2 regions of the Rhizobium sp. KDH_Rht_773_N genome follow, and region 2 is predicted to be linked to the other one. Evidence: riboswitches for the same ligand, from Rfam matches in the RefSeq annotation. Region 2 holds a riboswitch; the other holds the start of a gene.
What was found. Region 2 has a riboswitch for thiamine pyrophosphate ahead of ACU8HS_RS10715 (YkoF family thiamine/hydroxymethylpyrimidine-binding protein). Riboswitches for the same ligand answer to the same signal wherever they lie in the genome.
Positions count from the first base shown of each region.

Region 1: linked by a shared signal. The riboswitch ahead of thiM (hydroxyethylthiazole kinase) and the one ahead of ACU8HS_RS10715 (YkoF family thiamine/hydroxymethylpyrimidine-binding protein) in region 2 are both predicted to bind thiamine pyrophosphate.

Region 1 is NZ_JBRFNB010000002.1:450,583-461,776, reverse strand. It holds gene ACU8HS_RS24055 (glycoside hydrolase family 3 N-terminal domain-containing protein) at 1-233, opposite strand, end outside; gene ACU8HS_RS24050 (GNAT family N-acetyltransferase) at 259-738, opposite strand; gene thiD (bifunctional hydroxymethylpyrimidine kinase/phosphomethylpyrimidine kinase) at 923-1,735, opposite strand; gene thiE (thiamine phosphate synthase) at 1,732-2,367, opposite strand; gene thiM (hydroxyethylthiazole kinase) at 2,364-3,164, opposite strand; TPP riboswitch at 3,216-3,314, opposite strand; gene ACU8HS_RS24030 (aldehyde dehydrogenase (NADP(+))) at 3,506-5,029, opposite strand; gene ACU8HS_RS24025 (endonuclease/exonuclease/phosphatase family protein) at 5,230-6,267, opposite strand; gene ACU8HS_RS24020 (sn-glycerol-3-phosphate import ATP-binding protein UgpC) at 6,279-7,388, opposite strand; gene ACU8HS_RS24015 (ABC transporter permease subunit) at 7,402-8,316, opposite strand; gene ACU8HS_RS24010 (carbohydrate ABC transporter permease) at 8,327-9,211, opposite strand; gene ACU8HS_RS24005 (extracellular solute-binding protein) at 9,339-10,697, opposite strand.
Region 2 is NZ_CM129525.1:2,132,955-2,144,148, forward strand. It holds gene ACU8HS_RS10670 (F0F1 ATP synthase subunit gamma) at 1-427, shown strand, start outside; gene atpD (F0F1 ATP synthase subunit beta) at 451-1,878, shown strand; gene ACU8HS_RS10680 (hypothetical protein) at 1,878-2,117, shown strand; gene ACU8HS_RS10685 (F0F1 ATP synthase subunit epsilon) at 2,117-2,524, shown strand; gene ACU8HS_RS10690 (sugar transferase) at 2,786-3,523, opposite strand; gene ACU8HS_RS10695 (acyltransferase family protein) at 3,706-4,896, opposite strand; gene ACU8HS_RS10700 (ABC transporter substrate-binding protein) at 4,961-5,965, opposite strand; gene ACU8HS_RS10705 (ABC transporter ATP-binding protein) at 5,976-6,731, opposite strand; gene ACU8HS_RS10710 (ABC transporter permease) at 6,728-7,519, opposite strand; gene ACU8HS_RS10715 (YkoF family thiamine/hydroxymethylpyrimidine-binding protein) at 7,534-8,142, opposite strand; TPP riboswitch at 8,133-8,246, opposite strand; gene ACU8HS_RS10720 (NADPH-dependent FMN reductase) at 8,440-9,015, opposite strand; gene soxR (redox-sensitive transcriptional activator SoxR) at 9,096-9,560, shown strand; gene ACU8HS_RS10730 (SDR family oxidoreductase) at 9,648-10,418, shown strand; gene ACU8HS_RS10735 (ArsR/SmtB family transcription factor) at 10,520-10,861, shown strand; gene ACU8HS_RS10740 (LysR family transcriptional regulator) at 10,935-11,194, shown strand, end outside.

The DNA of each region.
Region 1 (11,194 bases), on a different replicon from region 2:
GCATCGAGATGCTGCACGCGTCCGCCTTCCTGGTCGGTGAAGACGGGCGCATCGTCGCGACCGACGGCCTCGCGGAAACGCTCGATCAGGATCTTTGCCTGTTCCGGATTGCGCAGGTTGCGGCGACCGACGAAGAGGCCGAGCGGATTGGTCTCGCGGAAGAGGGCGAATTCGTCGTCCGAAAGCGTCGGATTGGGAAGGCCGACGAAGAGAGCGAGCGGGGTCGAGGACACTATTTCAAACTCCGGTATCAGATGGTCATTTCGGCTGGCTTCGCAGCATGCCTTCGTAAATGCCCTTGTCGGGGGCGTGAATCTCGACCGCGCCGGCGGTCTTGACGTAGAAATCGACGGGGCCGGCATCGCCGATGAAGGCATAGGCGTGCCCCAGCGTCTTCATGGTCTGCAGGCAGGCGGAAAAGAGGGCGAGGCCGATGCCCTTGCCGCGCGCTGCGGGATCGACGCCGGTCGGGCCGAAGAAGCCGCGGGCGGTCGTGTCGTAACAGGCAAAGCCGAGAAGTTTGCCGTTCTCGACGGCGATGAGACAGGCGACAGGCTGGCGGGAAAAGGCGACCGCCACTTCGCTCGCCCAGTTTTCGCTGAAATGTTCGCGCACCCAGCCGATGACGACGTGAAGTTCCGGCGGCAGGGCCGGGCGGATGGTGATGCCGACGGAGTCGGCTTTGCCTCTCAGTTCGGCGAGCTTTGCGGAATATAAGCTCACAAGCAGGTCCGACACCCGAATTCCTCCAATTATTCCGTTATTGCGGAATGTATCCCCTTTTAATGAGATAGCTTTGGATATCTGAGCGGCCATGTCAACAGGCTTTTTTGCCTGATGCCCCTGCTCAACTGAGGGTAGGCAAAACAAAGCGGCCCGGATTGACCGGGCCGCTTGTCCACTATCGGATTTGTGATCGGGATTAGAGTGCGGCGTCTTTCCACAGGGCGTGGAAATGATGGACAGGCCCATGGCCGGAACCGACCGTCAACTCGCCCGCGGCGGCGACTGCTTGCGCAAGATAGGTTTTTGCAGTCGCGACAGCCGCTTGCGGCAAGACACCCTTTGCGAGTTCGGCAGCAAGCGCACTGGAAAGGGTACAGCCCGTTCCGTGCGTATTCTTCGTAGGAACACGTTTCGCCTCGAACCAATGCAGGCCGGAGGCAGTCGACAGAACATCGGGGCTTTCGTCGCTCTCGAGATGCCCGCCCTTGACCAGCACCGCGGCCGGGCCGAGCGCGCGCAGACGCTCAGCCTGCGAGGCCATCTGCTCGCGGCTTTTGGCAACTTCTTCGTGCAGCAGGGCTGCGGCTTCCGGCAGGTTGGGCGTGAGCAGCGTGGCAAGCGGCAGCAGGTGCCGCGTCAGCGCATCGACAGCCTGGGGGTCGAGAAGTGCCGCTCCGCCTTTGGCGATCATGACCGGATCGACGACGATGGGAATGCCGCGATGAGGCGCCAGCGCCTCGGCGACCGCTTCGGCAATGCCGGCATTGGCGATCATGCCGATCTTGACCGCATCGACGCGCACATCGGCGAAGACCGCCTTGATCTGCTGGGAAACGAACTGCGGCGGCACGAGATGCACACCGGTTACACCCCGCGTGTTCTGCGCCGTCAGTGCCGTCAGCGCCGCCATGCCATAGACGCCGCGGGCGGAGAAAGCCTTCAGATCGGCCTGGATGCCGGCGCCGCCGGAAGGATCGGAACCTGCGATGGACAGGACGTTGCGGATCATCGGCCGGCCTTTCTGATTTCTTTGGCGATACGGATCGTCGCGGCCTTCGGGTCCGGCGTACCGCAGATCGCCGAGACGACGGCAAGCCCATCGGCGCCTGCTGCAAAGACGGAAGCGACATGTTCGCTCTTCAGGCCGCCGATCGCAACCGTGGGAACCGGTGCCGCTTCCACCGACTTCGCCAACCCGTCGAAGCCGATCGGCTGCTTGTGGTCGGTCTTGGTGGGGGTGGCAAAGACCGGCCCGATACCGGCATAATCGACGATCCCTGGTTCAATGGCCGCTGCCAGAGCCTCCGTCTCCACCGACAGGCCGAGGATCATGTCCGGTCCGATCATTGCGCGCGCGGCGGCCGGTCCCATATCGTCCTGGCCGATATGCAATCCATCGGCGCCGATCGCAATCGCCGCCTCCACGTCGTCGTTGACGATCAGCAATGCGTCGGTGCCCTTCAGGACCTCTTTCAGGGCAAGACCGGTCTCGATCAGCCTTGCCGTCCCACCATGCTTGTCGCGAAGCTGCACCATCGTCGCGCCGCCGGCCACGGCAAGCCGCGCCGTCTCGACCATGCCGATGCCAGCGCAGAGATCGGGATCGAGAACCAGATAGAGGGAAAGATCGAAACGTTTCATGCGCCACCGATCCTAACTTGCGCATCGAGTTTTGCGCCATCGAGCGCACAAAGCGCATCGAGGAAGCGCCACGAGAACGAGCCGGGGCCGGTCGCTTCCTTCGCGGCCTCCTCGCCGGCGACCGCGAAAGTGGCAAGCGCTGCGACAGCGGCTGCGAAAGGATCTGCCGGAATGGTGGCAGCAAAGGCGCCGGTCAGGCAGGTCAGCGAGCAGCCAAGCGCGGTCACCTGCGGCATCAGCGGCGAACCGCCTTCGATGCGCAGCGCCTGCGCTCCGTCGGTCACGAAATCAACGACGCCGGTAACGGCGACGACCGTTCCATGCCGTTCGGCAAGCAGCCGCGCGGATGCCTCGGCCTGTTCGACCGGGTCACGGCTGTCGACGCCCTGGCCGCGGCTTTCGCCGCCGGCGAGAGCGATGATCTCGGAGGCGTTGCCGCGGATGATCGTCGGGCGAAGCGCCAGCAGATCGGCAACCGCCTTGCGGCGGAAGGACGTTGCGAAGTGAGCGACCGGATCAAGGACCCACGGCTTGCCGTCCGCATTCGCGGCCGTTGCCGCCGCCTGCATGCCGTCGATCCATTGGGTGGAAAGCGTGCCGATATTGATCGTCAAAGCTCCGGCGATCGCCGCAAATTCGCCCGCCTCTTCGGCGGCGTGAACCATGGCGGGCGACGCTCCGGCAGCAAGCACCACGTTGGCGGCGATGTTCATGGCGACATAATTGGTGATGCACTGCACGAGCGGCGGCTTTGCGCGCATCGCCGTCAACAGTGCCCCGGGTGTCTTGTTCTCCATCGTACCCCTTTCAGGCGGGGCAGGCGCGGGAACGATCATGCGATGAAGCAGATTGTGACCCGAGCGACTCCCTCCGCCGGCATTATCCGGTTCAGGTTCGAAGGGTGCTTCTCAGCCCGTTCCTGCAAACGGGCGCCCCTGTCTCTCAACGGCACTCTTTCTTGCAGAGAATGGAGCCAATGTCACTGGCAAAATGACGGTTTTGCGAATGCGGCTCCGCGCATGCTGACGCTGCACCGGTCTTAAGATGGATGTCTCTTTCCAGCCGTGCTGGGGCTTGCCGGCCTTTCGACGGTCTCTTCCAGGAGACCGCCGTATCGAGGCCGGCAAGCCCCGGCCGATCACCGCAGCGGAGCCGGAAGCAGCTCGGTCGTAAAGTCCTGATACGAAACCGGGCGCAGGAACCTGTAGATGGCGAGCGTCCCGACCGACGTCGACCTGCCGTCGGCCGTTGCCGGATAGGGGCCGCCGTGGACCATCGCGGGCGATACTTCCACACCGGTTCCGAAGCCATTCACGAGCAGGCGTCCGGCAAGCATTTCCAGCTTGGGAACGAGGCGCTTCGCGTCCGGCTCGTCTTCGCTCGCAATATGCAGGGCAACGGTCAGCTGACCTTCGAGACCGTCGAGGACGCGTTCGAGTTCAGCGAGATCGCGGCAGCGCACGATGAGACCGGCTGCACCGAAAATTTCGTCCTGAAGCTCATGATGCGCCAGGAATGCCGCAGCCGTCGTCTCGAAGAGAGCGGCCGTGCCTTCGAATTCGCTGCCGGGCTTGCCATTGGCGACAAGGCGGACTTCGGGATGTTTTTCCAGCCGGGCGACACCATCGCAGAATGCCTTGGCGATGGAGCCCGTCAGCATCGTCTGGGCGCTGACGTCAGGCAGAAGCTCGCGTGCCCTGGCAATGAAAGTATCCAGGCCCTCGCCATCGACGGCAAGAATGAGGCCGGGATTCGTGCAGAATTGTCCCGCACCCAGAACCAGCGAGCCCACGAAGGCGGTCGCGATCTCCGCCGCGCGGGTTTTCAGCGCATGGGGGAAGAAGATGACCGGGTTGATGCTGCTCATTTCCGCATAAACCGGGATCGGCTGCTTGCGTTCGGACGAGATCTTCATCAGCGCCGTGCCGCCCCGGCGTGAGCCGGTGAAGCCGACGGCTCTGATTCTGGCATCGGCCACCAGCTTCTGCCCGACCTCGAAACCGGTATCGAAAAGAAGCGCGAAAGTGCCGGCATGCAGGCCAGCCTTGGCGACGGCGCGCTGTACGGCGCGGCCGACCAGTTCCGATGTGCCCGGATGGGCGGAGTGCGCCTTGACGACGACAGGGCATCCTGCCGCCAGCGCAGACGCCGTGTCACCGCCGGCGACCGAGAAGGCGAGCGGAAAGTTCGATGCGCCGAAAACGGCGACCGGGCCAAGGGGAACGTTGCGCAGGCGCAGATCCGGCTTCGGAACCGGCTTGCGGGAGGGATCGGCGCCGTCGAAACGAAGTTCCTGGAAGCGGCCGTCACGGACCTCCTTCGCAAACAGCCGAAGCTGTCCGGTGGTGCGGGCACGTTCGCCTTCCAGGCGCCCGCGTGGGAGCCCGGTCTCCGCCATCGCCCGCACGATCAGTTCGTCACCGATCGCTTCGATCTCGCTGGCGATCGTTTCAAGGAAGGCCGCCCGCGTTTCGAGATCGGTTTCCCGGTAGGAGGCGAAGGCCTCCCATGCAGCCCTGGTCGCCTCCTCGACGTCTTCGGCAGAGGCGCCGCCAAAGGAAACGGGCAAGGGCGTCCCGGTGGCTGCCTCGATGCCGTAGAGTTCCCCGCGCGTGCCGCGCTTTTCCGATCCCGCGACGAGCAGGCTTCCATTGATAGTCATGACGGATTTCCTTTCAAACAGACTCGGCGACTATATAGGCGTTCGCTTTCTCAATTTCACAACATCTTTCCCCAAAGTCGCAGCGAAGAGGACCTCTCTGGCAGAAGCATCGTCGGGGAGACATTCCGCAGGGAATTCGGGGAAACGGCAGGCCGCCATTCGGCGGGCCTGCCGGGCTGCGGCTCTTTGTCCGTGGCTGATCAGAGCGTGGAAAACCGGGCCTTGACGAGGTCGTGGTCCGAGATCGCTGCGCCGTCGGCATCGACGGCGGGAACGGTCACGGCTTGGCTTGCCGTAAGCCCGCGGGTGAACAGCCAGTCAAGCCGGGCGAAAGGCGGCTGCGGAGTGCCGTCCGGACGCGTGCGCTGCGTGAGTGCGAAGTCGTTGGCTGCCTCCCAGCGGTAGCCGGCTTCGGCAAGCAGGCCGAACAGCGGTTCGTGGGCTTCCGGTTCGCGCGTGCCGGCCGGAAGGCTATTGGTGTTGAAGTCTCCGCCGATCACCACAGGCAGGTTTCCGGCCAGCTTTTCAACGGCCGCGATCAGCCTGCGCGTCTGCCCGGCGCGATCCTCGATATCGGTCTTGCTTTCCAGATGCACGCTGACGGCGAGGATCGGCCCGAGTGAAGTCTCGATCCTCGCGGCAATCGCCATGCGTCCGCCGATCCGGCCCTGACCGTCCTTCGCATCCGTCCACCAATTGCCGCCATCGTCGAGGCGGATGAGTGCGGCGTCCGTCACCGGCAGGCGCGACAGCAGCGCATTGCCGTGAAAACCGACTGCGTTCGTTTCGCCCTTGTGCCATTCGCGCTCGCGCGAATCCCCGAGGCCGAGCTCGATGAATTCCACGCCGAAGACATAGGACATGCCAAGATCGCGGGCGAGATCGGCAACGGTATGGCGGTTGCCGGCGCGTGCCATGCCGAGATCGGCCTCGGTCAGCAGCAGGATATCGGCACCGCTTTGGGAAACGAGTTCGACCGAAGGCGCGTGGTACTTCAGACGTTCGGCATTCCACGCAGCGACGACGATGCCGCTGGCCGCTTCAATGCCGCTATCGGCATGGACCACTTCGATCGTCGAGAGGGCCGGCTGCGTCGCAGCCAGCCGGTCATGTTCGGCTCGCGTCAATGCTGCGGCCCGTGCCTCGTCGAAGAAGGCGGCTGACGGGGCGGCAAGCGCTTCCACGGCAACCGCAACGAGGTTGCGGTCGCCGGTCGCGAGATCGGAAAAATTGCTCATGGCTGGCAGGCTCAGGCGTCGACGGTCTTGGCGTTCGCGCGAGCCGGGGCGACGAGGCCTGCGCCGGTGTCGGCCGAATAGAGATGGATCGAATCCTGATCGATCGCGATGCCGATCCGGTCGCCGGTCTTCAGCGAGACCGAACCGGTCATCGCGACAGCGAAGGGCAGGCCATCGAAATCGGCATGCACGACGCGGCTCGCGCCCAGTTCTTCGATGAAATCGGCGGTGGCGACGAGTGCGCCGGGTGCATCCGGGGAAACGAGGCGGGCGGCTTCGGCACGCACGCCGAGCACGACGCGCTGGCCGGCAAGCTGCTTGCCGCGTTCGGCCGGAAGCGCGACGCTGCGGCCTTCGTCATAGATGAAGGTGCCGTTTTCGTTGACGCGGCCCTCCAGCAGGTTCATGGCCGGGGTGCCGACGAAGCCGGCGACGAAGCGGCTTGCGGGATAGTGGTAGACCTCTTCCGGCGTGCCGACCTGTTCGACATTGCCGGCATTCATGACGATGATGCGGTCGGCCAGCGTCATGGCCTCGTTCTGGTCGTGGGTCACGAAGATCGAGGTGGCGCCGAGGCGGCGGTGCAGGCGGCGGATTTCCGCGCGCATGGCGATACGCAGCTTGGCGTCGAGATTGGACAGAGGTTCGTCGAAGAGGAAAACCTTCGGCTCGCGGATCATGGCGCGGCCCATGGCGACGCGCTGGCGCTGACCGCCGGACAGGGCTGCCGGTCGGCGTTCCAGGAAGGGCTCGAGGCTGAGCGCCTTGGCGACTTCGGCGATGCGGCGGTCGCGCTCGGCTTTCGGCACGCCCGAAACCTTGAGCGCGTAGCCGATGTTTTCGGCAACGCTCATGTGCGGATAAAGCGCATAGTTCTGGAAGACCATCGCGCAGCCGCGTTCGCGCGGCTCAAGCTGGTTGACCACGCGGCCGTCGATGGCGATTTCGCCGCCGGTGATTTCTTCCAGGCCGGCGATCATGCGCAGAAGCGTGGACTTGCCGCAGCCGGACGGGCCGAGGATGACGATGAATTCGCCCGACTGGATTTCGAGATCGACGCCGTGAACGACGGCGTTCTTGCCATAGCTTTTCTTCACGCCACGGATGGAGATCGGTGCCAAGGGTCTGTTCCTTTCACTTCTCGGTGGAGATTAGGCCGCGCACGAACCAACGCTGCATCAGGATGACGAGGATCAGCGGCGGCGACATGATGATCAATGTTCCGGCCATAGCGACGTTCCAGTCGGGCAGGCCGAATTCGGAGGGAATGAGCGTCTTCAGCTGGGTAACAGCGATACCGAAGCTCGGATCGGTGGTAATCAGAAGCGGCCAGAGATACTGGTTCCAGGCCCAGACGAACATGATGGTGAAAAGCGCGATCATGTTCGGGCGCGACAGCGGCAGAAGCACGTCCCAGAAGAAGCGGACCGGGCCGGACCCGTCCATCTTCGATGCCTCGGCCAGCTCGTCCGGAACCGTCAGATAGAACTGGCGGTAGAGGAAGGTGCCGGTTGCCGTTGCCACCATCGGCAGGACCAGACCCGGATAGGAGTTCAGCAGGCCCCATTCCAACTTGACCTGGATGCCGGTGATCTGCGCGATCAGCCAGGTGATGCCGGTCACATCAAGGATGGACTGGAAGGGCTGAAGCGCATTGGCGGCGATCGAGTAGGTCGGCACGATACGCACTTCGAGCGGCAGCATCAGCGTGATGAAGATGATCCAGAAGATCAGGTAGCGGCCGCGGAAACGGAAATAGACGATCGAGAAGGCGGCCATGGCCGAGAGGATGACCTTGCCGGCGCCGACCGTGGCGGCGAAGATGATGCTGTGGAACAGCTTGTTGCCGAGATCGGCGCGAACCCAGGCGGTCTGCACGTTCTCCCAGAAATGGCTGCTCGGAATGAGCGGCAGCGGCACCCGGTTGACCGTCTCGAGATCGAGCGTCGATGCCACGATGACGATCAGGAAGGGCAGAAGCGCGATCACCAGGCCGACAGCCAGCAGGGTGTAGCAGACGAAATTGAAGATTGGCGTGCGTTCGATCATGTCCGCGACCTCACTTGTAGTGCACGCGCCGCTCGATGAAGCGGAACTGGAAGATGGTAAGCAGGATGACGAGGCCCATCAGGATCATGGACTGGGCTGCGGCGCCCGAATAATCGAGGCCTTTGAAGCCGTCGAAATAGATCTTGTAGACCATGAGTTCGGTGGCGCGCGCCGGGCCGCCCTGGGTCATGACATCGACGATACCGAAGGAATCCTGGAAGCTCTCGGTAATGTTGATGACGAGCAGGAAGAACAATGTCGGGGTCAGCAGCGGCAGCTGGATATCCCGCATGCGGCGCATCGGCCCCGAGCCGTCCATGGCGGCCGCCTCGATCAGCGAGCGGGGGATGCCCTGCAGCGCCGACAGGAAGAAGATGAAGTTGTAGCCGATATATTTCCAGGAGAAGGCGATGATGACGGCGATCATCGCATCCTTGCCGTCGAAAGCGGGGTTCCAGAGACCGGGCCAGACATGGTTGATGACCGACAGAAGGCCGGCTTCCGGCGCCAGGATGAAGCGGAAGGCAAGGCCGAGCGCGGGAGCGGCGATCGCATAGGGCCAGATGAAGACCGAGCGATAGATCTTGTGGCCGCGCAGTTCACGATCGGTCAGAAGCGCCAGAATGAGCGCCAGGCCCATGGCAATGGCGGTCGAGGCGAAGCCGAAGATCATGCTGCGGGTGATGGAATCCCAGTAGATCGGGTCGCTCAGCAGTTGCTTGAAATTGTCGAAACCGACCCAGGCATTGCCGCCGCCCCATGGCTGCTCGAGCGTGAACGCCCAATACAGCGCCTGCGCGCTCGGCCAGTAGAAGAAGACGAAGATCAGCAACAGCATCGGAAATGCGAAGAGAAGGCCGATCGTCGTCGAGGAGAAAGTGACGCGCTTTTCCATGAGTGGTCGTTTTCGTCCTGGTTTGGTTCTGGCGCGGACGGCGATCGCACCGCCGCAGCCGGTAGGGAATGTACAAAGACGCACCCGGCGCGCCAGAAGCGGGCCGGGTGCGGCTCATATCAGTCGGTTAGGGCAGCTGAACGCCCTTGTAGGTCTGCTGGAAGCGACGCAGCAACTGGTTGCCGCGGTCGGCAGCGGAGTCGAGCGAAGTCTGCACGTCGGCATTGTTGACGAAGATTGCCTGCAGGCCGTTGGCGATTTCGGTACGGACCTGGAGCAGGCCGCCGAGGCGGATGCCCTTGGCAGACGTGTCGCCGGCCGGGGAGGCGGTCAGGCTCTGAATGGCGAGTTCGCGACCGGCATAGGGAGCCTTGTCGTAGAAGCCCTGCTTCTTCAGATATTCGAAGCCCGAGTTACGAACCGGGATGTAGCCGGTGACGGTCGACCAGGTGAGAGCTTCTTCCGGCTTTGCGATGAAGTTGAAGAAGGCAGCGGCAGCCTTGTATTCGGCGTCCGAGTGACCCTTCAGAACCCAGAGCGAAGCGCCGCCAACATAGGAGCTGTGACGGGTTGCATCGCCGTAGGTCGGGAGCATGGCAACGCCCCAGTTCATGCCCTGCTTGGCGGTGCGGCCGATATTGCCGTGGTCGCCGACCGAGGTCAGGATGACCTGGCAATCGCCGGCGGCGAAGGCTTCGACGAAGGTCTGGCCGACAGCCTTGTTCTTGATGACGGCTTCCTTGGCGTCGTACCAGCCCTTCAGGTCCTTGACGAAGTTGACGAGCATCGGGTTCTTGTTGAACACCAGCTCGGCGTCGAGGCCTTCAAAGCCGTTCTTCTTGGTAGCGATCGGCTCGCCGTTGACGGCTTCGAACTGCTCGATGAACTGCCAGACTTCGTTGTTGGAGATGTCGAAGCCGAGCGGGCAGGCGTAACCTGCGTCCTTCAGAGCCTTGAAATCTTCGCCAGCTTCCTTCCAGGTGGCCGGAGCATGGTCCTTGCCGATCTTGGCGAAGGCGTCCTTGTTCCAGTAGAGAAGGGCGGTCGAGGAGTTGAAGGGGAACGAGTACATGTCGCCCTTCGACGTTGCGTAATAGCCGGCGATACCGGAGAAGTAGTCGTTCCAGTCAACGTTGTAGCCCATGTCGGTCATGAGCTTGTTGGCCGGGTAGTAGGCGCCAGACAGCATGATGTCGAGCGTGCCGGCGTCGGAAACCTGTGCGATGGTCGGCTGCTTGCCGGCGCGGAAAGCGGCGATCGTGTTCTGCAGCGAGGCGTCGTAAGAACCCTGGCTGGTGCAGACGACTTCGTAGTCGTTCTGCGACTTGTTGAAACGGTCGCACTGTTCCTGAACGCGCGTGGCGATATCGCCCGAGTTACCGAACCAGAAGTCGATCTTGGTCTTTTCGGCAGCAGCGGCGGGACCAGCAGCGACGAAAGCTGAAGCGAGAAGGGCGCCTACGGCGCCGAGAAGCTTGGCTTGCATGAGAACCCTCGAAAAATAGGACGCGCCCCCTCTTGAGCGCACGCCCTATTAACTGGTTCAATTTGCGGCCACCAATGAAGTTTCTATGACATGAAAAGAGTAGAAAGTTTCTGTCATAAAATATTCATGTCCAAATTTCGCGAAATTTTCGTTGAACATCGATGCTTGACGTTCTGGTATCTTGGTCGTTGTGGTGGCCTATATTCCAATTATATATGAAATATAGCTAGGATTTGAGATGACTATGTGCCTATTCAATTCTATTAATTGCCGTTATTATTGATTGATTTCAAAATTCACTCGGAAGTTCCATCGGAAAGAACCTGCTATCAAGAGAATTCGACATCGGAAATAGCTTTGCACAGCTGTGCGTTGAGCCGAGAAAATACGACATCTGATGTTCTGTTCACGACATATGGGTTAATTTGCCTATTCATTGGGCGCTTCAGACCCCGCGAACCGTGTCCCATATCCCCGCGTCTGCCGGTTTCTCGCGG
Region 2 (11,194 bases):
TGCCGACCAGATCGGCAAGCGTATCATCGAGATGTTCGAGGCCGGCGAATTCGACGTCTGCACGCTGTTCTACTCGGAATTCAAGTCGGTGATCAGCCAGGTTCCGACCGCGCAGCAGCTCATCCCGGCCAAGGCCCCGGAAGCCAGCGCCGAGGATGCAGACCACGCCGGCGCGGTCTACGAATACGAGCCGGATCCGGCGTCGATCCTCGACGAGCTGATCCCGCGCAACATCTCCGTTCAGGTCTTCCGCGCTCTCCTCGAGAACGTTGCGGGCGAAATGGGCGCCAAGATGAGCGCGATGGACAATGCGACGCGCAATGCTGGTGAGATGATCAACAAGCTGACGCTGAGCTACAACCGTCAGCGTCAGGCGCAGATCACCAAGGAACTGATTGAAATCATTTCGGGCGCGGAAGCGCTCTGAGTTAGGGAAAAGAGGGTAAGAAAATGGCTGAGGCAGCTACCCGCTCTGTCGGCAAAGTCACCCAGGTTATCGGCGCCGTCGTCGACGTTGCTTTCGAAGGCGAACTGCCGGCGATTTTGAACGCGCTCGAAACCGACAACAACGGCAACCGTCTGGTTCTCGAAGTCGCTCAGCATCTGGGCGAAAACGAAGTCCGCACGATCGCCATGGACTCGACCGAAGGTCTCGTTCGCGGCCAGCAGGTCACCGATACCGGCGCGCCGATCTCGGTTCCGGTTGGTGACGAAACGCTCGGCCGTATCATGAACGTCATCGGCGAGCCGGTCGACGAAGCAGGTCCGCTGAACACCGCTCACAAGCGCGCCATCCACCAGGATGCTCCGGCTTACGTCGAGCAGTCCACGGAAGCGCAGATCCTCGTTACCGGCATCAAGGTCGTCGACCTTCTCGCTCCCTATGCCAAGGGCGGCAAGATCGGTCTGTTCGGCGGCGCAGGCGTCGGCAAGACCGTTCTCATCATGGAACTGATCAACAACGTCGCCAAGGCGCACGGTGGTTACTCGGTCTTCGCAGGCGTGGGTGAACGTACCCGCGAGGGCAACGACCTTTACCACGAAATGATCGAATCGGGCGTCAACAAGCATGGCGGCGGCGAAGGCTCCAAGGCTGCGCTGGTTTACGGCCAGATGAACGAACCGCCGGGTGCGCGCGCTCGTGTCGCCCTGACCGGTCTGACGGTTGCCGAACACTTCCGCGACCAGGGCCAGGACGTTCTGTTCTTCGTCGACAATATCTTCCGCTTCACGCAGGCTGGCTCGGAAGTGTCGGCTCTGCTCGGCCGTATTCCTTCGGCCGTGGGCTATCAGCCGACGCTTGCCACCGACATGGGCCAGATGCAGGAACGCATCACCACGACCACGACGGGCTCGATCACCTCGGTCCAGGCCATTTACGTTCCGGCCGACGACTTGACCGACCCGGCACCGGCAACCTCGTTCGCCCACCTGGACGCAACGACGGTTCTGTCGCGTTCGATCGCTGAAAAGGGCATCTACCCGGCCGTTGATCCGCTCGACTCCACCTCGCGCATGCTCGACCCGATGGTCGTCGGCGAAGAGCACTACGAAGTTGCTCGTAAGGTCCAGTCGACGCTGCAGCGCTACAAGGCCCTGCAGGACATCATCGCGATCCTCGGCATGGACGAACTGTCCGAAGAGGACAAGCTGTCGGTTGCCCGCGCCCGCAAGATCGAGCGCTTCCTGTCGCAGCCGTTCTTCGTTGCCGAAGTCTTCACCGGTTCGCCGGGCAAGCTGGTTGCTCTCGAAGACACGATCAAGGGCTTCAAGGGCCTCGTCAACGGCGAGTACGACCACCTGCCGGAAGCTGCCTTCTACATGGTCGGCTCGATGGAAGAAGCTGTCGAGAAGGCCAAGAAGCTCGCTGCTGCTTAATGAGCGACGCTTTGGACGAGATTTTCTGCTGCGACACTCTCCGGAGTGTCGTGGCCGAGCTTCCTGAACCGGCCGCGCCGACCCTCTACCGTGCCGATAACGGCGTGATGATGATGGTCGTGGGGCTGGCTCAGACCGAGGAAGGCCTCGGCTATCTCGACCATGCGATAATGCACTGCCCGTTCTGCGGGACCAAACTGCAAGATGCAAAAGCCATAGCCGAGAAGGTAAGTCACTGATGGCTGACAATTTCAACTTTGAGCTCGTTTCGCCGGAGCGTCTGCTGCTGTCGCAGATGGTGACTGAGGTCGTCATTCCCGCGACCGAAGGCGAAATGACGGTCATGGCCAACCATGCCCCGACGATGACGACCGTCAAGCCGGGTATTGTGAGCGTTCGTTCCGCCTCCGGTTCCAAGCAGGACTACGTCGTGTTCGGCGGTTTCGCCGATATCCTGCCAACCGGCTGCACGCTGCTGGCAGAATCGGCTGTTCCGGTCGAAGAACTCAACAAGGACGAGCTGACGCGCCGCATCGAGGCCGCGAAGAAGGAACTCGAGGATGCCGAGCATCACGAGCACAAGTCCAGGCTTGAGCATTTCATCATGGAACTGACCCATCTGCGTGGTGTCGTCCAGCAGGATTGATCGCTGCAACCAGCGACAAGACAGAGTGCAAGGCGGTCCTTCGGGGCCGCTTTTCTTTTGCGGCGTGGAAATCCGCGGGCAGGCATGCGTCACGGGCTGCATCCGCAACGGCATCGAGGTGGGAACGGCACCCCGGAAGGTTTGCCGCGCTAAGGCAGGCTTTCCGTTGCGGGGGAGGTTCTGCAATCCACGCGGAGAGCGCAGAAACAAAAGGCGGCTTCTGACCGCCTATATCCGGAGCGTTTCTTTGGAAGAAGCTACTTAGAAGCCGGTGCCGCCGCGCAGTTCCGACAGCAACGTGCCGAACAGGATTTTGATATCCAGCCAGAGGCTGAAATTTCTGATGTAATAGATATCGCTGGCAATGCGGGCGCGCGCCTCCGTCGGACGCTCTGTCGGGCCACGCCAGCCGCGCGTCTGGGCAAGGCCGGTAATGCCAGGCCGCATCAGGTGACGATAGTGATATTCGGGTACCAGCTCCTCGTAGAGCATGCCGGCCGCGCGCATGTTGATGGCGTGGCAGCGCGGGCCGACGAGCGACATATCGCCCTTGAGGACATTGAGGAGCTGCGGCAGCTCATCAATGTTGGTCTTGCGCAGGAAGGAGCCGATCCGTGTCACGCGCCGATCGCCCCTGACGGTCTGTTCGACGCCGGTGGGATCGCAGAGATCCGCCCGCATGGAGCGGAACTTGTAGACCGTGATCTTGCTACCTTTCAGGCCCCAGCGAACCTGCCGGAAAAACACCGGGCCGCCGTCATCGATCACGATGAGCAGCGCAATCGTCAGAAAAACAGGAAACAGGATGATCAGTGCGCTTGCCGCACCGAAAATATCGAAAGCCCTCTTCAAGCCAAGCTGAAGCCTGTTCCGGCCTTCCAGCGCGGTAAAGCTCTCCGGCTGACGAATATTGGAATTCGCTGCGTCGAGAGCCGGCATCTTCACTGTTTTCGTAAAGAAAGCCGTGTCTTGAAGCTTATTTGAAGTAAACACGTTCATTAAGCAACGTCCGTGGAAATACTCGCATATTGCGTCGCGCTGGCACAAATACATGGGCAAGATCGATTTGTCACCCGCTTCTTTAAGGTTTCCATAACCTTAATCGAGCCAAATTTGGGAGTATTTCGAAATATGTCCCTGATATTTTTGATGGGTTGGGAATTAACTATATTGAGTAAAGGCTAATTCTTGCGCGTTATGCGTGCGGCCCATCGTATTGCCGCTCGCTCGAGAGCGAAATAACTGAGGCTCGCGAGAAGAAAAACGATCGCCGTCGCAAAGGTGCAGCCGATAAACCAGTCCCGTAAAGGCTTTTCTTCACCGATCCCGAATATGGCCGGCGAGATCGTCTGCATCGAGGTCAGAACGATGTCCTGCCAGATATAGATGCCGAATGACACGGTTGCCGTGAAGCGCATGAGGGCATTGTCGAGCACAGTCGCAAGCAGCACGGAGCGCGACAGGGCCACGAGCGCCGCGGCGACCATAACCGGGAACAGCGGAAAGGCGTAGGGGATGCCCAGCCATCCATAGGCTTCCCATGGTCCGCCCGCCGATAGCGGCAGCTGGAGGCCGGCAGCGACCAGACAGGCGAGTGCGGCGATGTCGAACCGGATCCGGCGTTTGCGCGGCAGCATGATCTGGATGCCGGCCGCGAAGGCACCCAGCGCAAAAACGGCGAAGAAACCGAAGGGATTGTAGTTCGGCATCCACTCCTTCGCGCCGCCCTGCATGCCGTACTGCCAGCCGCGCTCAATCTCATTGGGCGGGACGAGCATGCGGAAGGTTTCGTGGGTAAGCAGCGTCACCGCAATGATGCCAAGCCAGGCAAGCCGCGTGACGAGCGCAGAACGGCGGTCTTGCGGTATCGCGAAAAGCCAGAGGAAGCCAAGCGGCAGCAGCGTATAACTCGTGACCTCAAAGCATATGGACCAGAGCGGACCGTTGCCCTCGACAGGAAAGAAGGTGCGCCAGTGCCACTGGCTCATGAAGAAGAGGCCACTGGCATAACGCAGAACGAGTTCCGGCGTCAGCCTGTGCTCAAGCAGCGTGATGCTGAGGACGAAGCCCGCCGTCAAGGCCACCCAGTAACCGGGCACGATGCGGGCTGCGCGTCGCAGGACATAGGTGCGCAGGCCAGGCATGGCGCGGCCGGCATCCAGGCTGCGCCAGAACGGCAGGGCCAGCAGGAAACCGCTGAGGATGAAGAAGATGGCGACGCCGAAATTGCCGAAGCGCAGAGCGGTCAGCACCGGCTGCAAGCCTTCAGTCCTGTTGAGGTCGACGCGCAGGATAAGATGGTGGATGAGCACCAGCAGGCAGGCGGCCGCACGCAAGAAATCCGCTCCGGCCACCCGGTCCTGCTGCTGCATGTCACTCCTCGCTCCTGGCCGGACTTTGCAGCGGAAAGCTGCCGCCGGCAAGAGCGGGATTATCTCAGCCAAGCAGATCGTTGGTGTAATAGGTGGAAAAGTCGGGCTTTTCCTTCAGCGCCGCGCCATTGGCATCCAGCAGGATGCCGTGGTCGAAGAGGAAAGCTCCGATCGCTTCCGCCTTGGCCGGATCGATGAGGCCGATCGCGCCGTCGGTACTCTTGAGGAAATGGCCCTCGACCAGCGCCTTTTGCGATGCCTTGACCAGCTCGGTGTTCAGCAGCGCGCCGTTGCTGCCGGCAATGAGGAGATCACAGGCCTCGTCCGGATTGTCGACCGAATAGGCGTAACCCTTGAGCGTGGCCTGGATGAAGGCGCGGGCGTTTTGCGGATTGGCCGACAGATAGGCGTCGCTGGATGCGATTGCCGTCGTCTGCTCGTCGGGAATGCCGTAGTCGCTATAGCGCCAGCGACCGACCTGCCGGTTCTCCAGCTGCGCGGCGATACCCTCCCAGGTATAGATTTCCAGCGTGAAGTCCACTGCGCCATTATCGAGTGCCTCATAGGCGGAGGTGCCGAGCGTGACATTCTGGAATGCGCCCTTGCCGCCGTCGTTGCGGATCATTGCGGAGACGAGCGCCTCCTCCCATGCGCCGCCGAAGCCGCCATAGGTTTTTCCGTCCAGATCCCTCGGGCTCTTGATATCGTCGCGGCCGCCCTTGAAGATCAGCCTGCCGGTTTCCGTCTGTACGACGGCATAAACGAGCTTCACATCCGCGCCGGCGGCGCGTTGGGTGAAGGCTTCAATCTCTCCGCAGATGCCGAAATCGGCAACGCCGTTGGCGACAAGCGTGCCGGCGCTGGTATCGGCATAGGGCAAGATCTCGACGTCGAGGCCGGCCGCCTCGTAGAAGCCCTTGGCCTTGGCGACATAGATGCCGATGTGATTGGTGTTCGGCGTCCAGTCGAGTGCGATGCGAACCGCGGCTCTGGATTGGGCGAAGGCAGTGCGGGCGGCGAGGCTTGCAGCCATGGCGGCAAAAAGGGTCTGTCGGCGGGTGAGAAGCATCGGGACCTCCTCAGGTTCTTTGCGGATGCAGCAATGTTTGAAGAATTTCGGTTTCGATCGCCTGGGCGGCCGGGGAGCCGAGATCGGCAAGCGTGCGGGGTCTTTTCAGCGGCACGTCGAATTCCCGGATCACCGCCGACGGACGGGCGGAAAGCACGTAGATGCGATCGGACAGGAAAACCGCTTCCCGCACATCATGGGTGATCAGCAGGGCCGTCCAGCGGTGGTCGGTCCACATGCCCTGCAGCCATTCCTGCATCTGGGTGCGGGTGAGCGCGTCGAGTGCCCCGAAGGGCTCATCGAGCAGCAGCATGTCCTGTCGCTGAATTACGGTGCGCAGCAGGGCCGCACGCTGGCGCATGCCGCCAGAAAGGGCGGCGGGATAGTGATTCTCAAAACCGGCAAGGCCGAAGCGTTCGAAGAGAGGGGCGGCAACGGAGCGCGCCTGGCTGCGGCGCATGCCGTGCACTTCGAGGCCGAGGATCGCATTGTCGATGACGCTTCGCCACGGCATCAGCGCATCGCGTTGCGGCATGAAGGCAAAGGCGTGTGCGGCTTGCGAAAGCGGCATGCCGTCAAAGAAAATGTCGCCGCCATCGGCCTGCAGTGCCTGTGTCAGAAGGCGAAGGATCGTCGATTTGCCGGAGCCGGAGGGGCCGACGATCGAGACGAATTCGCCTCTGGCGACATGAAGGGAAATATCCTTCAGCACGTCCATGCCGGCGAAGGATTTCGAGACGTTCTTCAGCTCAAGCATCCCGCTCATCGGCGTTTCTCCGCAGGAGATTGCCAGGGCATGACCAGGCGCTGCACCGCCAGCGTGAGAGCGAAGAGGCCCAGGGTCAGGAGGGCGCTGACGACGACGGCGGCAAGCACGAGGTCCGGCCGGAAATTGTTCTTGGCATTGAGCATGTAGATCCCGAGGCCGCGTGCGGCGCCTGCATATTCGGCAAAGATTGCACCGACCACGGCATAGGTGATCGCTATGCGCAGGCCGGCAAAGAAGAACGGCATGGCGGAGGGAAGCCTTGCCAGGCAGAAGATACGCCAGCGGCTTGCCTTCATGGAACTCAGAAGCTCGGCAATATCCCGATCCGTCGCTTCATAGCCCTGCAGCAGGGCGACAAGCAGCGGAAAGAAGGTGACGAGGGCGACGAGCAGAAGCTTCGGCAACAGCCCGAAACCGAACCAGAGCACGACCAGAGGGGCGATTGCGACCAGCGGCAATGTCTGGCTGACGATGAAGAGCGGCAGCAGCGCGCGGCGCATGAAGGGTATGAAATCCATCAGCACCGAGGAGGCGAAGGCAAAGAGCAGCGACAGGGCGAAACCGCCGAGCGTCGCGCCAAGCGTGGGCCAGGTATTGTCGAGCAGCGCCTGCCTGTTCAGCCAGCCTTGTGTGAGGATGCGCGAAGGCGAGGGCAGGATGGAGGGCTTGATGCCAGAGAGATCGACATAGAACTCCCAGACGGCCAGGAAGGCGCATACGGCAAGAATGGCTGGCAGGGCCCGCCGCAGTGGTGCAAATGTCGAATCCGGTTTCGATAAGGTCATTGCCGTCAGGCGTCTCAGGCTTTGCTCGGGCTGTTTGCCGAGACCGTAATATCCAGCGTCACATGGCCCTCGGGATCGCCGAAGCGGTAGAAGGCTTCATGGATGGTCGCGAAGATCGCACCGGCATCGCCGCGCAGCTTGGTACAGAAATTCTTGGATCGGTCGAAAGTGCCGGAGCGCTTCAGGAAATCGATGCAGCCGTAGATCTCGTCCATATGGGTGCCGGTTCCCATGACATAGAGAGAAAACTGGGCGGCGGTCGGCTGGCCGGTCCTTGGCGTTTCCCTGACCGCTGCCATCGCCGCCTCCACACGCTCGGCCAATGGTTCGGAGCGGATCGTGGCCAGGCCGGTGCCGCAGATGGCGTCATCCGGCTCGCCGGGGCAGCCGCGCGAGACGGCAGCGGATAAAACGCAATGTTCGCCGCTTGCCGAGGCCGCAACGAAGAGGTCGCGCATGGCGGCAAACAGTACGTCGGGCGGGCCGACCATCAGCGTGGAAATATCGTCGGTTTCGATGCGGAGCCGGTCACGATAGGGCTCGAGCGCCTTGATCGCATCAAGGATGATGCCGACGAAATTGCCGGACATCGGATACAGGGACACTTGCGCGCCGGAAAACATTTGGACCTCGCTCCGCTGGCATTACCCAGATCAGCTTTGAAGGGTCCGGAGGCATGCGCCTCACATCTCAGCCCCAGCAATATGGAGCTCCCCCGTGAAATTGTGGCGGAAGCTAGCACCGGCTCGGCGATACCGCAACCGCAAAATTGCTATCCGGCTACACGGTCGGCAAGCGGAGGATGGCAGGCCGGGCGCATCCGCCATCTGTCGGGAAAGGAGGAAACACCCGGACGGAGGTCCTGTCCGGGTGTCCAGCCGGTTTCGGACCTGCCAGAAACGGAACCGGATGTCGCTGTCTCAGGCGGCTGCGCCGGCATAGGGGCGGTCGCTGCGCGCGGCAATCAGTGCTTCGGTCCACCATTGCAGCTGGGCTGTCATTCGCGAAAGCCGGCGCAGCGCATCCTGGGGATCGTGCAGCCGGCCCTCATCGTCGAAACGACGCCAGGGAGAGCTGAAGCTCACCGCATCGCAGATCGTGACGGCGTGAAGCTCCGCAAAGACGAGGCGCAGCTGCTCGACCGCCCGCAATCCGCCGGATACGCCGCCATAGGAAACGAAGGCGACCGGCTTGCCGTGCCAGGGCTCGGCAAAGAGGTCGATGAGGAATTTCAGGGAAGCGGTGAAGCTGTGATTATATTCCGGCGTGACGAGAATGAAGCCATCGGCCTGATGGAGCCTGTCGGCAAGCCGTCTTGCCTCGGGATGATGCGGCGCATGTTCCCGCGGCAGCGAAAAGGCCAGCGGGTCGATGATGTCGATTTCGAATTGCGGGAAGCCGACAAGCTCTCTTGCCAGCCATTTTACGACCCTGTCGCAGATGCGCCCGTCGCGCGTGCTGCCGTAGATGACGGCAAGCCTCATGGCTTTCTGCATGCATTGCTCCTTCTTTGTCGGCTTTACGGCCTCGGGAGCGCAGTCTATAAAACCTCAACCAATATTGAGGTCAATAGGCCATGCAGCAGAACCCGACATTCTCCCTGAGCAGGCTTCTGACGGTGGGGGAGGTGGCAGAACGCAGCGGACTTGCGGTTTCCGCCCTGCATTTCTACGAGGCGAAAGGACTGATTTCCAGCATTCGCACCCGTGGCAATCAGCGCCGCTATGGTCGCGACGTGCTGCGGCGTCTCGGCATCATCAAGGTGGCGCAACGCGTCGGCATCCCTCTTGCTGAAATCCAGACCGCCTTCGAGACCCTGCCGCAAGGCCGCACACCGACAGTGGAGGATTGGCAGAGGCTGTCTGCGCTCTGGAAGGATGATCTCGATGCTCGCATCAGGCGGCTCAGCCTGCTGCGCGACCATCTGACGAGCTGTATCGGCTGCGGCTGTCTCTCCATTGATGCCTGTCCGCTGCGCAATCCCTTCGACGTGCTCGGCAGTCAGGGCACCGGTGCGCGGCTTCTCGATCCGGATGCGTAGGCCTGCGGGCTTTCTTTTGGCCGGTTGCCGCATATGTTAGGCCTGATAGCGCAAGCGGCGGGGCCAGCCCGCCAAGAGGAGAGCTTCGTGTTTCATCCCAAACTGTTCGAAAACCGCAATGTCGTCGTGACGGGTGCCGGGCGGGGCATCGGCCTTGAAGTTGCCCGGCAGTTTCTGGATTGCGGAGCGCGCGTGCTTGTGCATACCGGGCGCAAGGGCGAACGCGAACTGCCGGATTTTCTTCTGACGGCCGAATCGGAGCGCCGGGCGCTGCTGCTGCCGGCCGATTTCCTGCATCCGGGTGGGGCTGCGAAGTTTGCGCAGGAAGCGCTCGATTTCTTCGACAAGATCCATGTTCTGGTCAACAATGCCGGTACGATGCATGGACGTTTTCCCGCCGGCGAGCTGACCGATGCCGACTACGAGACTGTCGTGCGCCTCAACCAGACGTCGGTGGTGGAACTTACACGCGCACTGCTTCCTGCTCTTCGGGCAGCGCAGGGTGCGGCCATCGTCAACACGGTCTCGATATCGGCGCTGACGGGCGGCAGTCCGGGTTCGGCGATCTATTCCGCATCGAAAGCCTTCGTTGCGACCTATTCCAAGGCGCTCGCCCGCGAACTCGCGCCTGACGGTATCCGGGTCAATTGCGTGTCGCCGGGCACGATCGATACCGATTTCCATGCACGCTATTCATCTCGCGAAAAACTGGAGCAGACACGCAAGTCGATCCCGCTGCAGCGGCTCGGAACATCGGAAGATTGCGCCCCGGCCTATCTCTTCCTGGCGGCGCCTTCGCTCTCCGGCTACATCACAGGCCAGGTTCTCGAGATCAATGGCGGCCAGCTTATCTGCTGATTTGGTTGGACTTTTTTTGGTATTTCGCGACATTTGACCAATTCGCTTCTGCGAATATGATATTGTACTGATCTACCTTATTACCTCCTTCCGAGAAGCAGATGCCATTGCCTAAACCGAAGCCGGGCATGACCGGCCAGGACTTGCAGAAGCTTGCTGACAAAGCCCACGAGGCGAGTGATCTCCTGAAGGCGCTAGCCCATCAGACCCGGTTGCTCATCCTCTGTATCCTTTCGGAAGGCGAAAAGACGGTGGGCGAGATCGAGGATATCCTTGGTATACAGCAGGCTATGGTGTCGCAGCAGCTTGCCCGGCTGCGGCTCGAAGGCCTCGTCAACACGCGGCGCGACGGCCGGCTCGTCTATTACAGCATGGGCAATGAAAGCGTTCTGGCTTTCCTCGAATCACTTTTCAGTCTCTTCCCGGTTGCCGAGAAGGGCTGAGGCTGCAGCTCTTGCGAAGCGGCCGGCAAGCCGCGAAGATAGGCCTCATCCCGAATTCGGCAGGGGGGGCCGGATGATCGACAAGCTGGAATTCTTCATCGCACTCGCCAACGAGAAACATTTCGGTCGTGCGGCGGAGGAATGCGGCGTTTCCCAACCCACGCTGTCTGCCGCCATTCGCCAGCTCGAGGACCAGCTCGGCGTCATGCTGGTGCAGCGCGGCTCCCGTTTTCAGGGATTGACGCCGGAAGGGCAGCGCGTCCTCGAATGGGCGCGGCGCATCGTCGGCGACACACGCACGATGCGCGAGGAAATGCGCGCCGCCCGCAAAGG